Regions from separate parts of the Chryseobacterium sp. 2VB genome, predicted to be linked through region 3. Evidence: riboswitches for the same ligand, from Rfam matches in the RefSeq annotation. Region 3 holds a riboswitch; each other region holds the start of a gene.

Region 1 (3,146 bases), on a different contig from region 3:
CAAAGGTCGGAGGGTTACTTTTCCAAGCTGCATTTCAGTCTGCACATTCACATCTGCACCAATGATTTCAACCAATCCAAGATTCATCATCAGCCAGCGGAACATGCTTCCGTTCGGAGCTGCCACAATTTTATCCTGTACTTTATTGTAGTAACCGTCTACTTTAGCATAAAATGTTTTAAGGAAACGGTTGTTATAATTCTTCTGATAAGTAAATCCTACATCATATTGATTGGTGAATTCCGGTTTCAGGTAGGTATTTCCGATATTGGTATAATACAAATCATTGAAGGTTGGAAGTCTGAAAATTCTTTTATAGAAAGCCCTTAGAGTAAGCTCCGGAATTTTTTCCGGCTGATAGCTCATAAACACCGCAGGTGTCCACTCTCTGGCATCTCCCGGTCTTTTATTTTTTCTTACTTCTTCAAAAGTAAAGGTTCCTAAAAGGCTTCCCATAATTTTGAATCTGTTCAACTGATAGGTTGTTGCTAATGCGACCAATGTAGTGTAGCGGGTAGGATAAGAAAAGTTATCCAGATTCGCGTCCAGATTATTGTACTGAAAATCTCCACTCAGGCTGACATCCCAATTGGGAGTGATTGAGTAAATATTGGAAGAGGAAAGATAAAGTTCCCTTTGGATATAGGTGTTATCGGTATAAATAATAGACTGCGAACGAACTGTGTCCATGAAATGGGTATAATCGTAAGCAAATTTTGCTTTAAGCTGTGTTTCAAATTTCGGGAACAGTTTTTTTCTCAGATTGGCCTGTACGAAATAATTTTCATCTGAAAGTCTCGCTCCTCTTCCGCCAAAGCGACCATTCACAATGGGAGCCGGCATTCCACGATCTGAAATATAACCATACCCTCTGATATTCCAGCTTCCATTATTTAAAGTTCCGTTGAAAGAAGTTTCAAACCGTTTTGCTTTGATATCTGAGTCCTGTCTTTTAGCGATGGTATCGTACGCCTGCTGCCCATCAGGATATTTCTTCGCGTACCGGAACCTGTAAATTCCGTCACTCTGCATAAATTCTCCGCTGAAGCTGGCAGAAATCTTGTCTGAAATTTTCTGTTCCAACCGGAATGAAGGATTAAAGAGATCAATAGATGCACTTTTTGCTCTTATCACCAAATTGGTTTTTCTTGGTCCTTTAAATATGGGTGTTTTAGGCTGTAAATAGATAGACCCCGAAGAGCCAAAGTCCTTTGCTGGCTGAAAAATTTCACTTTTCTGTCCGTTATACAACGATATTTCTTCCAGATCATCCAAAGAGTACCTCCCCAGATCTACCAGTCCGTTTTGAGCATTTCCTAATTGAATTCCATCATAAAAAACCCCTACATGCTGGCTTCCCATGCTTCGGATGTTGATGGTTTTCAAACCACCCAATCCTCCGTAATCTTTAATCTGAACGCCTGAAAAATACCGTAGTGCATCTGCAACAGAATGGCTGTTCAGTCTTTCCAGCTGTTCTCCCTGCAGGGTTTGTGCCGGAAGGATTTCTTTAAAATTCTTTTTATAAAGGTTGATTCCTTTAATGGTCTCTTCCTGAAGACTGTCTTTTTTCTTGGTTTGGGAAAACAAAAGTTGAGATGTGATCACCAATATTGTGAAAACAGCTTTATGAATTGCAGAAGTAGTTAGTTTTGCCGCCATTAGCTCATTTAAGGTAATGAAGACGCTAATGGGTATAAGAATACAACGACAAAGCACAGCGGTCACTGCACAGAATCATTGATGTCCTAAGCTTTATTCCACGAAAGCGTCAAACGATTATTGTCTGGCAGGTCTTCTGACTTACTCCATTTTTGAAATCCTTCCCATTAAAAAATAGTGGATATATTCTTCAAAAACTTTGGTGCGGAGCTTACAGCAGCGGGTCTGTCCCGGATTTTCACCGGATTCCCTTTTAAGAGCTTTTTACGGCTCACCAAATTCCGGCAAAGATAAATAATTATTCCTAATCCCCAACTAAAATCATGATTTATAAACAATTAAAGCTCCCGAAGGAGCTTTAACATGATTTCAACAAGGGTTTCTTTTTAAATTCCAATATTCAGAAAAATACTGAATCTTGATTTGGCTTCAATATCTCCTCCCGCCAGGCGCGTGTACATGGGAAGCATGACTTCACTTCCCAGGCTCAGCTTTTTATAAGAGGCTTCAAAACCTAATTTTCCGTACAAAGCACTTCCTGCAGTGTTCGGCAATGCTTCATCAAACTGTTTATTCTGAGCATAAACTTCTCCCTGAACTCCAGTTTTTACAGAGAATATAGATTTTTCATTTCCTGCAACCTGATAAAAACCTGTTGCTGCATAGTTCCATTGGTTTCCAAAACGGTAATTTTTCCTGTTCTCTGTTTTAATGGTATAATCTGTATTCACCAGTACGGCTACTTTATTTTTCTGAAACTTATAATTCAAAGCCGCCTGATAATCCCAGCTTCCGGTTCCCAGCTGAAAGCTTGGGTTGACACCGGATGCTCCTTTTTCATCAAACTTCCCTAGTGGAATTTTCACTCCCAGCCCTCCGCTCAGATAATGGAAATTATCTTTGGAACTCATCAACTGGTAAATTCCCATCAGGTTTAAATCTCCTATTCCATTGATTCTGACATCTCCCTGCATGGTTTTCTTTTTATGAAAATGGAATGGAAGGCTCGCATAAACACTCAGTTTTTTAGTCAGTGGAATTTTCCCCCAAAGTTGCAGCGTATTGAAATACTGATCCTGGGTAAGATCTTTTACAAATAAGTTCTCTTTCGCTTTATAATGCTGCGCAAAGTATTTGATCCCGATAAACTGCGGATTCAGTAAAGATTCAAAGCCGGAAGATCCGTTTCCTGCTGCACAGCCGCAAGCATCACAGTCATCATCAAAATCGAATCTGTTAAGCGTTTCGGGAGCAATATAAGCACTGTCTCTGATGGTTTTTGCCTGATACTGACTAAACACGATCAAACTTACTATCAATATAATCTTCTTCATGTTTTTTATAAATTATTCTGCAAATTTTGGATTGGATATAAAACTTTTATCCGATAATGTTTTCAGGAACGCAATGATCGATTGTTTTTCCTGGCTGTTCATAGCAATTCCTATGTGACCATTCTGTTTAAGCTGAGGATCAAGATTGGC
Region 2 (3,146 bases), on a different contig from region 3:
TATATATAAATGGAATGCTGCAGGAGGGCTCGTACAGATAGGTTCTATAACAAATGGATATCCGGCTGCAGGCAGAACCATTGTTTCGAATGACGGAACCAAAATATCGTCCTCCGTTACCAATGCCGCAACAGGATTCAATGAAATATCTACCTATGATGTCGCTACGGCCACATGGGTAAACAGAGGCGGGCTTGTACCTACAGGATGGGATGGCAGCGTAAGCTCTACCTGGGGAATGTCGACTGATGGAAATACTATAGTTGGTCTTGGTTTTCTCACCGCAGCGAATGCGCATGCTGTGAAATGGGATGAAGTAAACGGAATGGTAGATCTGGGAAGTATAGTTCCCGGACGCAGCTCCAGAGCAAACGCAATCAATGCAGCAGGAACAGTGATCGTAGGCTGGCAGGATGAATCAACCGGAACAAGAAGCGGAGCAAAATGGCAGGATGGAGTGGAAAGTTTTATTACAGATAATAATGGGAATCATGTAGGAGAAGCAGGAGGAATTTCTGCAGACGGAAATACAATAATAGGTTCGGCAAACCCTAATCCTTATGTATGGAATGCTGTGAGCGGACTTACTTATATAACGCATCCTAATGCTTCTTTCAGCTTCAAAGGAGGTGCCACCGGGATTTCTGCTGATGGGAAAAAAGTGATCGGGTATTACAGAGCATTTGGGGCTCCTCCCATGTCAGGAGAAGGCTTTATCTGGACCTCTGCCGCCGGGAGAATTAACCTGAATGATTATGCGGCATCTTTAGGAATTGCCACTAATGGAGTAACAATGGGACTTCCTCTTGCGATTTCACAGGACGGAAAGAAAATTGCCGGGGCAGGGACGAATGCTTCAGGGCAGATGATTGCTTTTTACCTGGATACTTCTGAATTTTTATCGGTGAGTGATGCTGTGAAAGAGAAAAACAATACAGGTATCTATCCTAATCCAGTGGCTGACATCCTGTATTTTAAAGGAAAAGGAAAAATAGAGAAAGCAGAAATTTATAATATGGTTGGACAAAAGGTAAAATCATTGGATACTGTAGAAGGACAGATTGATGTTTCATCTCTGTCAAAAGGAGATTATATTTTACAATATTCCGTAAAAGGAGTACAACAGGAGTCTTATAAATTTATTAAAAAGTAACATATATAAATAGTAAAGTAGTGGGATGAATGGCTGTTTTCAATATTGAAAGCGGCCGTTCTTTTTTGTGTATATAACAAAAGGATAGCATGTTTTGTATAGAAAAGTCTGGTTTTTGGCAAATACATATAAAAAACTATCTTTGCAAAAATTTTGGTTTCCAGTATTTTGGAATGAAAAGGGAATCGGGTGTAACTCCCGGACTGTCCCCGCAACTGTAAATCGCAACACAAGTTTCTGCAAAACGCCACTGTGTAAAAACGGGAAGGAGCAGAATGCGAAAGTCAGGAGACCTGCCAGGATTATAATTAAAAAACATATTGCTTTCGGAGGAAAAGTAAAAAAGTATGGATATAAAAAGATCTTTAGTACTGCTTTTTTCATCTTATGGGTGTTTTCTTTTTGGACAAGAGAAAACCATTGACACTATTTATGTCTTCGACAACCAGATGAACAGGGTGAAACTTTTTCATCCCGTAAAAACAATTACAGCAGAAGATGCTGAAAAAAACTCCGGTAATCTTTCGGAGCTTCTGAGGTTTCAGTCGCAGGTTTTTATTAAAGAAAATGGCCGCGGAGCCGTGTCTTCACCTTCTTTTAGAGGAACTACCGCCCAGCAGACTGCATTCGTGTGGAACGGAATTAATATCAATTCTAATTTTTTAGGGCAGGGAGATATCAATAATATTGCTTTGTTCGGCTATGATCAGATCGGTATCAAAGCTGGTGGAGGAAGTGTAGTGTACGGAAGCGGTGCCATCGGGGGAAGTATTCACCTGAATAATACCCTTGATTTTAATAAAGGTTTCCATGGTTCTTTATTTTCTGAAGTGGCTTCCTTTAATACCTATAATAATTTTGTGAAAGGGTCTTACAGCAATGATAAGTTCAGTTTTAAAGCCTCCGGAAATTATTCTGTAAGTGAAAATGATTATAAGGTAAGCGATCTGAATTACATCAACAGAAACGGGAATTATTACAATACGACATTCAATGTAGGAGCATCCTATAAAATTACAAACGATCATAAGGTTTCGTGGCAAAGCCAGTTTTTTGATTCTTCACAGCATTATCCTGTGTATGAGGAAACGGGAACAAAAACAAAATATACAACTCAAAGTGTAAGAAGTCTTCTTTCTTGGGACTGGAACAAAGCGAAGTTCAGCAATTCCCTTAAAGCAGCCTACACGGAAGAGAATTTTCAGTATTTCGGTTCGTTAAGCCAGCCTAAATCCAGTGGAGGAACCGGGAAGAATTATATCTTTAAAAATGATTTTAATTATTTCCTGAATTCAAAATGGAATTTTAATATCATCGGAGAATTTCAGATTAATAAAGGAGAAGGGTACGAGAGCGGAATATCCAATGTCAGCAGGAATATAGGTTCTGTTTCAGGATTATTGCGGTATTTTGCAACAAAAGATCTGCGTTTTGAAGGAGGATTCAAAAAAGATTTTGTAGAAGATGTAAAGTCTCCTTTTATGTATTCATTCTCCGGAAAATGGAACGCCGCAAAATGGTATGATCTGAGTATTAACGTATCCAAAAACTTCAGATATCCTTCATTTAATGATATTTATTATGAACCGGGAGGAAATAAAGATCTGAGACCGGAAACCTCTACTCAGGTGGATATGACCAATGAGTTCAAAGCGGGAGATTTCAAACTTACTCTGTCTCCCTACTATATGAACATCACAGATCTTATTGTATGGCTTCCAACGGCTATGGGATACTGGCAGGCATACAATGTCAATAAATCCGAATCTTACGGGCTGGAATCTCAGTTGTCTTTCAGCAAGCACTGGGGAAATCATAAATTCAGAGCCAATGCAGCATATTATTATGCAAAAGCTATCGATAAAGAAACGAAGATGCAGAGACCTTACGTTCCCATGCACAGGGGAAATGCCGGTATAGATTACGAATATGGTTTCTTCAGGTTTTATGCACAGGGACAGCTGAACGGTGTTACCTACACCACAAGTGATGA
Region 3 (3,146 bases):
ATATTCCCACAGACTCCGGATAAAATTTCAAAAGCGTTGAACGTAAAAACTGTTTTTTATGAAGATGCCAACGAAGAAAAATATGCAAAATGGCCTATGAAAACAGGACTGGAGCTTTATTGCAGCCTGGGAAAAGACAATAGTATCAATGAGATGTTTTTTGTGACTTCAGACAATAAACCTGTCATTGTGGAAGGACTTCCTTTTGGTCTTGTTCTGAATAAAAGTACATTACAGGACAGTAAAACGAAGTTCGGTAAGTACAATGCCAAAATACAAAAATCAGGAGCAGACAGTGAATTTCCTGGAGGGTCAAAACTGGTTTTTAAAAAAGGGAAACATTATACAACATTGCTTTTCGACAGTAAGAACCTGTTAAAATCAATAGGTTTAACAACAGAACTTAGGGATCCGGCTGCCAATTAAGTACTAAAAAACAAAATAATAATAGTATCCGTCATTATTGACGGATTTTTTTATCCTCAGACGGCGTTAACTTTAAAAGAAATCTATATCGTCAGTCCATGGTTGTTTTTTACCTCAGCCATCACAAAAGTACTGTGTGTGCTGCCGATAGAATCTACGGATCCCAGCTTGTTAAATACAAAATCCTGATAATGCTTCATATCCCGCACCTGGACTTTCAGAAGGAAATCAAAATCTCCGGAAATATTGTAACATTCCGCAACTTCTTCAATTTCTAAAATTTCTTTTACAAAATCATACCCCACAGACCGGTCGTGAATTTTAAGTTTGATCTGGCAGAAAACCGTAAATCCGCGGTTCAGTTTTTCAGCATCAAGAACTGCTGCATATCTTTTAACAAAACCTTCCTGCTCAAGCCTTTTTACCCTTTCAAAAACCGGTGAAGTAGAAAGGTTCACTTCTTTAGCGAGCTCTTTAACGGTGAGTTTGGCGTTTTTCTGGAGGAGCCTGAGCAGCTGTACATCCTTATCATCGAGTTGTTCCACAGAATATTATTCTTTTAAATGATTAAAACAGTCAAATATAAAGAATTATATGCTTTTATTTTTAATTCCTGAAGTTTAATTTGCTTAATTATTTGTTTCTAGTTGTGGTTTTATTCTGTATTAATAATTTTACACAAAATTAAAAACTTTTACTGATAACCTTTGTTAAAGGTAAAAATACAGTTCTTTACAGATACTTCATCAAACAGGAAAGGTTTTACTTAAGGTAGATTAATAGGGAATCGTGTGAAAATCACGAGCTGTCGCGCAACTGTAAGTAAACACACCAAAAGTTTCTGTCCTTGCAGATCCACTGCCAAAAGCGGGAAGGATGACGGAAACTGTTACAAGTCAGGAGACCTGCCTTTACTGAATTGACAATGCTTTCGCGGGCTGAAGCTTTGGGTCATACAGATGGTGTATCAGATTTTGTATTTTCTTCTGAAGGGAAATACATTGTCTGCTATGTCACTATTTCCTGAAACTTTTTCCGCAAAACATAACGAAGCATTGTAAAGGACTTCCCAATAAGTTTAATTAAAAAGTTTAAAAAAATGCAAACTCACATTCTTGGCTATCCGCGTATTGGTAGCAAAAGAGAACTCAAAAAAGCCTGCGAGCAGTACTGGTCAGGTAAAATCCTTTTGGAAGAACTTCTGAACACCGGAAGAACTCTCTGCAGTCAAAACTGGAATATCCAGAAAGAAGCAGGAATAGATCTTATCCCATGTAATGATTTTTCATATTATGATCAGGTATTGGATATGAGTCTTGTCGTAGGTGCCATTCCAACAAGGTACCATGAAGTGGTGCTTAAAAAAAACAATACTGAGCTGGATCTTTACTTTGCTATGGCAAGAGGATATCAGAAAGACGGATTGGATATCACTGCCATGGAAATGACCAAGTGGTTCGATACCAACTATCACTACATCGTTCCGGAATTTTATAAAAATCAACAGTTTAAGCTGAGCTCAGACAAAATTTTCAATGAATTTGCAGGAGCAAAACAAGCGGGAATCAATGCAAAACCGGTGATTATCGGACTGGTTTCTTATCTGTTATTAGGAAAAGAAAAAGAAGAGGGATTTGATAAGCTGGATTTGGCAGTAAATCTTCTTCCAGTCTATACCGAGATTTTAACCAAACTTCAGGATCAGGGTGCGGAATGGATTCAGTTTGATGAACCTTTTATGGCATTGGATTTAACAGAGAAAGCCAAAGAAACTTATCGTTATGTGTATGCCGAAATCAGAAAACGTTTCCCGAAACTGAAATTTATTGTGGCTTCCTATTTTGACGGATTAAAAGACAATACTTCACTTGCCGTTTCACTTCCTGTCAATACATTGCATGTTGATCTGGTTAGAAATCCTGAGCAGCTGGATGATATTCTGAATGTTATTCCGGACAGTTTAAACCTTTCATTAGGATTGGTTGACGGTAGAAATATCTGGAAAAATGATTATGAAAAATCCTTGTCTTTCATCAGAAAAGCGGTTGAAAAATTAGGATCTGAAAGGATTTTCATTGCACCATCATGCTCATTGCTTCATTCACCTTGTGACCTTGATTTTGAAACCAGTCTTAATCCTGAAATTAAAAAATGGCTGGCTTTTGCAAAACAAAAAGTAAAGGAAGTCGTAACGCTTAAACAACTGGCATCCGGAACGGAAAATGAACAGGTTCTTGAAGCATTTGAAGAAAATAAAAAAGCAATTGAAAGCAGAAGAACTTCTTCTCTTATCCATAATGATCAGGTAAAACAGAGAGTAAATTCAGTTACTGAAAAAGATGCTCAGAGAATAAATACTTTCAAAATCCGTAAAGAAGAACAGCAGGAAGTATTGCAGCTACCTTTATTTCCAACCACTACAATCGGATCATTCCCGCAAACCACAGAAGTAAGAAGCTGGAGAGCAAAATTTAAAAAAGGAGAGCTTACTGCAGAACAATATGATACTTTATTGAAACAGGAAACGCAGAGAACAATCCGCTGGCAGGAAGACATCGGAATTGATGTATTGGTTCATGGAGAATTTGAGCGAAACGACATGGTGGAATATTTCGGGGAACAGTTGGAAGGATTTGTATTCACTAAAAACGGTTGGGTACAAAGCTACGGAAGCCGTTGTGTGAAACCTCCTGTCATCTTCGGTGATGTTTCCCGCCCAA
Region 4 (3,146 bases), on a different contig from region 3:
AGGATCAGGTAAAGGTTATAACGAAAGAAAAGATCAATAATAAATGGATTACCAGAACAAAGGTATATCCGGCAGATCAATATAACAGAAATAAAAAGTAAGATGAAAATTCAGAAAGAGATAGATTTTATTCTGGCAGTAGATGCGCTTAAAAATGTACAACGAAGAAATTATAATGCAGACGATTCCCGGAGAGAGAATACGGCTGAACATTCCTGGCAGATCATTATTCTTGCCCAGATCCTTTATCCATATGCTAAAAACCGGGCTGATATTGATTTGTTAAGAGTGATAAGAATGCTTTCCATTCATGATCTTGTGGAAATAGAAGCCGGAGACACTTTTATTTTTGATGAAAAAGCTATGGTAGGGAAATTTGAAAGAGAAAAAGCTTCAGCCCAAAAGATCTTTGGAATTCTGGATGAGCCTTTACGTACAGAATTTTTTAACCTGTGGCTCGAGTTTGAAGAAGAGAAAACTCCGGATGCTATTTTTGCCTGTGGAATCGATAGAATTATGCCGTTTATTTTAAATTCCCATACTACAGGAAAGAGCTGGACAGAAGCCGGAGTGACGGAAAGACAGATCCGGAATATGCTTGAAAATGCAATCAGCAGAGCATCAGACGAAATGGGAGAGGCTTTTGAACTTTTATTGAACAGAAGTCTGGAAACAGAAAAGGTATTGAAATAATGTCAATGAAAATATTTAAAGCTTCGGGCGGCCAAAGGCCGCCCGAATTTTTTATAATTTATAGTATCTGGATTGGTTTTTTGAATTCGTCGATGGCTACAAAAGTAAAATCACCTACAATAGCTTTTTCTCTTTCATAGGAGTACATCTGTTCAGTGTAAATTTCAACATTCACCTTCATACTGGTTTTTCCCACGTATGAAACTTTTCCGATCAGTTCCACAATAGTTCCGGCAGGAATAGGTTTTTTGAAATCAATTTTATCACTGCTCACGGTTACCACTCTTTTTCTGGCAAAACGGGTTGCGGTGATAAAAGCTACTTCATCCATCAGCTGCATCGCAGTACCTCCAAAAAGGGTATCGTAATGATTGGTTGTGTTAGGAAAAACCGCTTTAAAGATTCTGGTTTCGGATGCTTCAATTCTTTCTTCTGTAGTCATATATCATTATTAATTAAAGCGAAATGAAAGGATACTAAAACAACAGAATAATGACAGGAATTGATAGAACTCCTGAAACAATCCATCAGATCAATACAACTTCAAATCGCGAAAGTTACATGTTTAAGAAAAAGGCAGGTCTCCTGACTTGTAACATCATTTATCTCCTTCCCATGCCTCGCACAGTGGATCTTTGATAAAGACTTCAGTTACTTTACAGTTGCGCGACAGTCCGTGATTTTCACACGGTTCCCTTTTAATCTGCAGTGATGCAGAACCAATTTCTGTGATGAATAAGCGTAAAAACTTTTCGAATGCAAAAATAATGAATTTATTCCGGATTATGATAAATAATCTGGCTGATTACTCTTCCCTTCTTAATTGTCCAGAGTGTTGTATATCTGTTTTCTCCTGAACCATTGATCATATAAAGGAAAATATTATCATTGTCGAGAGAAGTTACTCCGATGTTCTCAAAATCCATGGTAGGCTGGAACATGTTTTTGATGGCCTCTCTTACAAAAACAGAACCTCTTCCGGGCTGCTGCACTCTGATGGATTTGATTTCGGTCATTCCTTCAGGAAGATCATTTCCAATTCCCCATGGTTTTACTTTATCAATCGTAAGAATTTTTCCATCTGCATCTTTTTCCTTTTTACGGTATCCTGCATTGGAAGGATAAATATCAATCACCACTTTGCTTCTTTGGGCAGTAGGAATCTTAGGATCAGAATTGTCTGTGAAAATCAGGGATCTTCCGTTTTTAGATCTGGATGGAGTATAGGCGGGAAGCTGGTCTACATAGGCAATACGTCCTTTATTCACCATTCCTTCTTTATCAAGAGTTTCATAACGCACAAAAGGCTTGTCGTCATCCTGTTTCTCAGGATATTTGATCCATATCCATTCTGTTTCTCCAGGAGCTGGCTTTACATAAACGAATACATCGCCTTTACGCATACGGATCTTATCTACAATTTTTCGATAATCGTCTTTATGTACACGTACGTTGGCATATCCTTCTTCAGCTTTTACCACTCCAAAAGGAACTTTAGTCTGTCCTTTTACAAAAGCAATAGATAAAATACTGAAAGCGGATAAATAGAATGCTTTGTTTATGAAAGTCATCATGAAAATTTTTTGATCCCTCAAATATATAAATTAAATGCTTTTCGGAAGATAATTATACCATTGCAGTTCATTTAAATCTTGTATTTGTTTCAGATAGCCTTCACGCAAAAGAAATATTTGGTGTGAAATATCAAGAACTTCCTGATAATTATGATCAGAAATAATGAATCCCTTATACGCAGACTGTTCAATGATTGCAGCTTTCAATGCTGCAGAAATTTTCGGAGAAAGGCTATGGAAAGGTTCGTCCAGTAAAACAAAATCAGCTTCAGAATAAATAATCATCAAAGTTTCAATAATTCTCTGTTCACCTTTGGAAAGATTTTTAGGCTTTTCATGAAGGAAAGGCTGTACGAATTCTGATGTAAAAAGCAGCTCAGTATTCTTTTGATTACAAAAAAGAGGAACCAGGTTTTTTATTTTTATATTTTTGGGTAAAAAAAGATCTTGTGGCAAGTAAGCAATTCTGTTTTTTCTGTCGGAAATACTTTTCAGAACTTTGTCATTGTATCTTATAAACTGGGTATCACTACTGACAGTTCCAAAAATAATTTTTAATAATGTTGATTTTCCAGCACCATTTCTGCCCAGCAGGCCTATGATTTGTCCTGTTTCGCATCCTATATAAATATCCTGCAGAATTTTTCTCTCATTAAAAGATTTGGTTACGCTATCAACATGCAGTCTGCTCATAAAAATAATGTTATAATTTTTACAATAATCCCCGATACTATTGTTCCTGTCCAGAGAAACATCCTTGAAAAGCCTGAATTGGCATAAAAGTAATATTCGCTTTTAAATCTGAGTTCATATATAAAATAATGAAGGACAGGAGATATTAAAAGAAAACTCAATCCAAAGTTCTCAATATTGAAAGAG

What was found. A riboswitch is a leader RNA that binds a small molecule or an ion and turns the genes downstream of it on or off. The one in region 3 is predicted to bind cobalamin.
Region 1: linked by a shared signal. The riboswitch ahead of FFS26_RS10405 (TonB-dependent receptor plug domain-containing protein) and the one ahead of metE (5-methyltetrahydropteroyltriglutamate--homocysteine S-methyltransferase) in region 3 are both predicted to bind cobalamin.
Region 2: linked by a shared signal. The riboswitch ahead of FFS26_RS18855 (TonB-dependent receptor plug domain-containing protein) and the one ahead of metE (5-methyltetrahydropteroyltriglutamate--homocysteine S-methyltransferase) in region 3 are both predicted to bind cobalamin.
Region 4: linked by a shared signal. The riboswitch ahead of FFS26_RS18140 (acyl-CoA thioesterase) and the one ahead of metE (5-methyltetrahydropteroyltriglutamate--homocysteine S-methyltransferase) in region 3 are both predicted to bind cobalamin.

The regions. Positions count from the first base shown of each region.
Region 1 covers NZ_SCNC01000009.1:25,942-29,087, reverse strand. The annotation lists gene FFS26_RS10405 (TonB-dependent receptor plug domain-containing protein) at 1-1,662, opposite strand, end outside; cobalamin riboswitch at 1,771-1,956, opposite strand; gene FFS26_RS10400 (transporter) at 2,049-2,996, opposite strand; gene FFS26_RS10395 (cytochrome-c peroxidase) at 3,009-3,146, opposite strand, start outside.
Region 2 covers NZ_SCNC01000026.1:30,623-33,768, reverse strand. The annotation lists gene FFS26_RS18860 (T9SS type A sorting domain-containing protein) at 1-1,153, shown strand, start outside; cobalamin riboswitch at 1,291-1,469, shown strand; gene FFS26_RS18855 (TonB-dependent receptor plug domain-containing protein) at 1,501-3,146, shown strand, end outside.
Region 3 covers NZ_SCNC01000002.1:451,299-454,444, forward strand. The annotation lists gene FFS26_RS04075 (hypothetical protein) at 1-426, shown strand, start outside; gene FFS26_RS04080 (Lrp/AsnC family transcriptional regulator) at 510-971, opposite strand; cobalamin riboswitch at 1,167-1,354, shown strand; gene metE (5-methyltetrahydropteroyltriglutamate--homocysteine S-methyltransferase) at 1,526-3,146, shown strand, end outside.
Region 4 covers NZ_SCNC01000024.1:23,744-26,889, reverse strand. The annotation lists gene FFS26_RS18150 (XAC2610-related protein) at 1-101, shown strand, start outside; gene FFS26_RS18145 (HD domain-containing protein) at 103-693, shown strand; gene FFS26_RS18140 (acyl-CoA thioesterase) at 752-1,135, opposite strand; cobalamin riboswitch at 1,251-1,432, opposite strand; gene FFS26_RS18135 (hypothetical protein) at 1,467-2,267, opposite strand; gene FFS26_RS18130 (ATP-binding cassette domain-containing protein) at 2,298-2,960, opposite strand.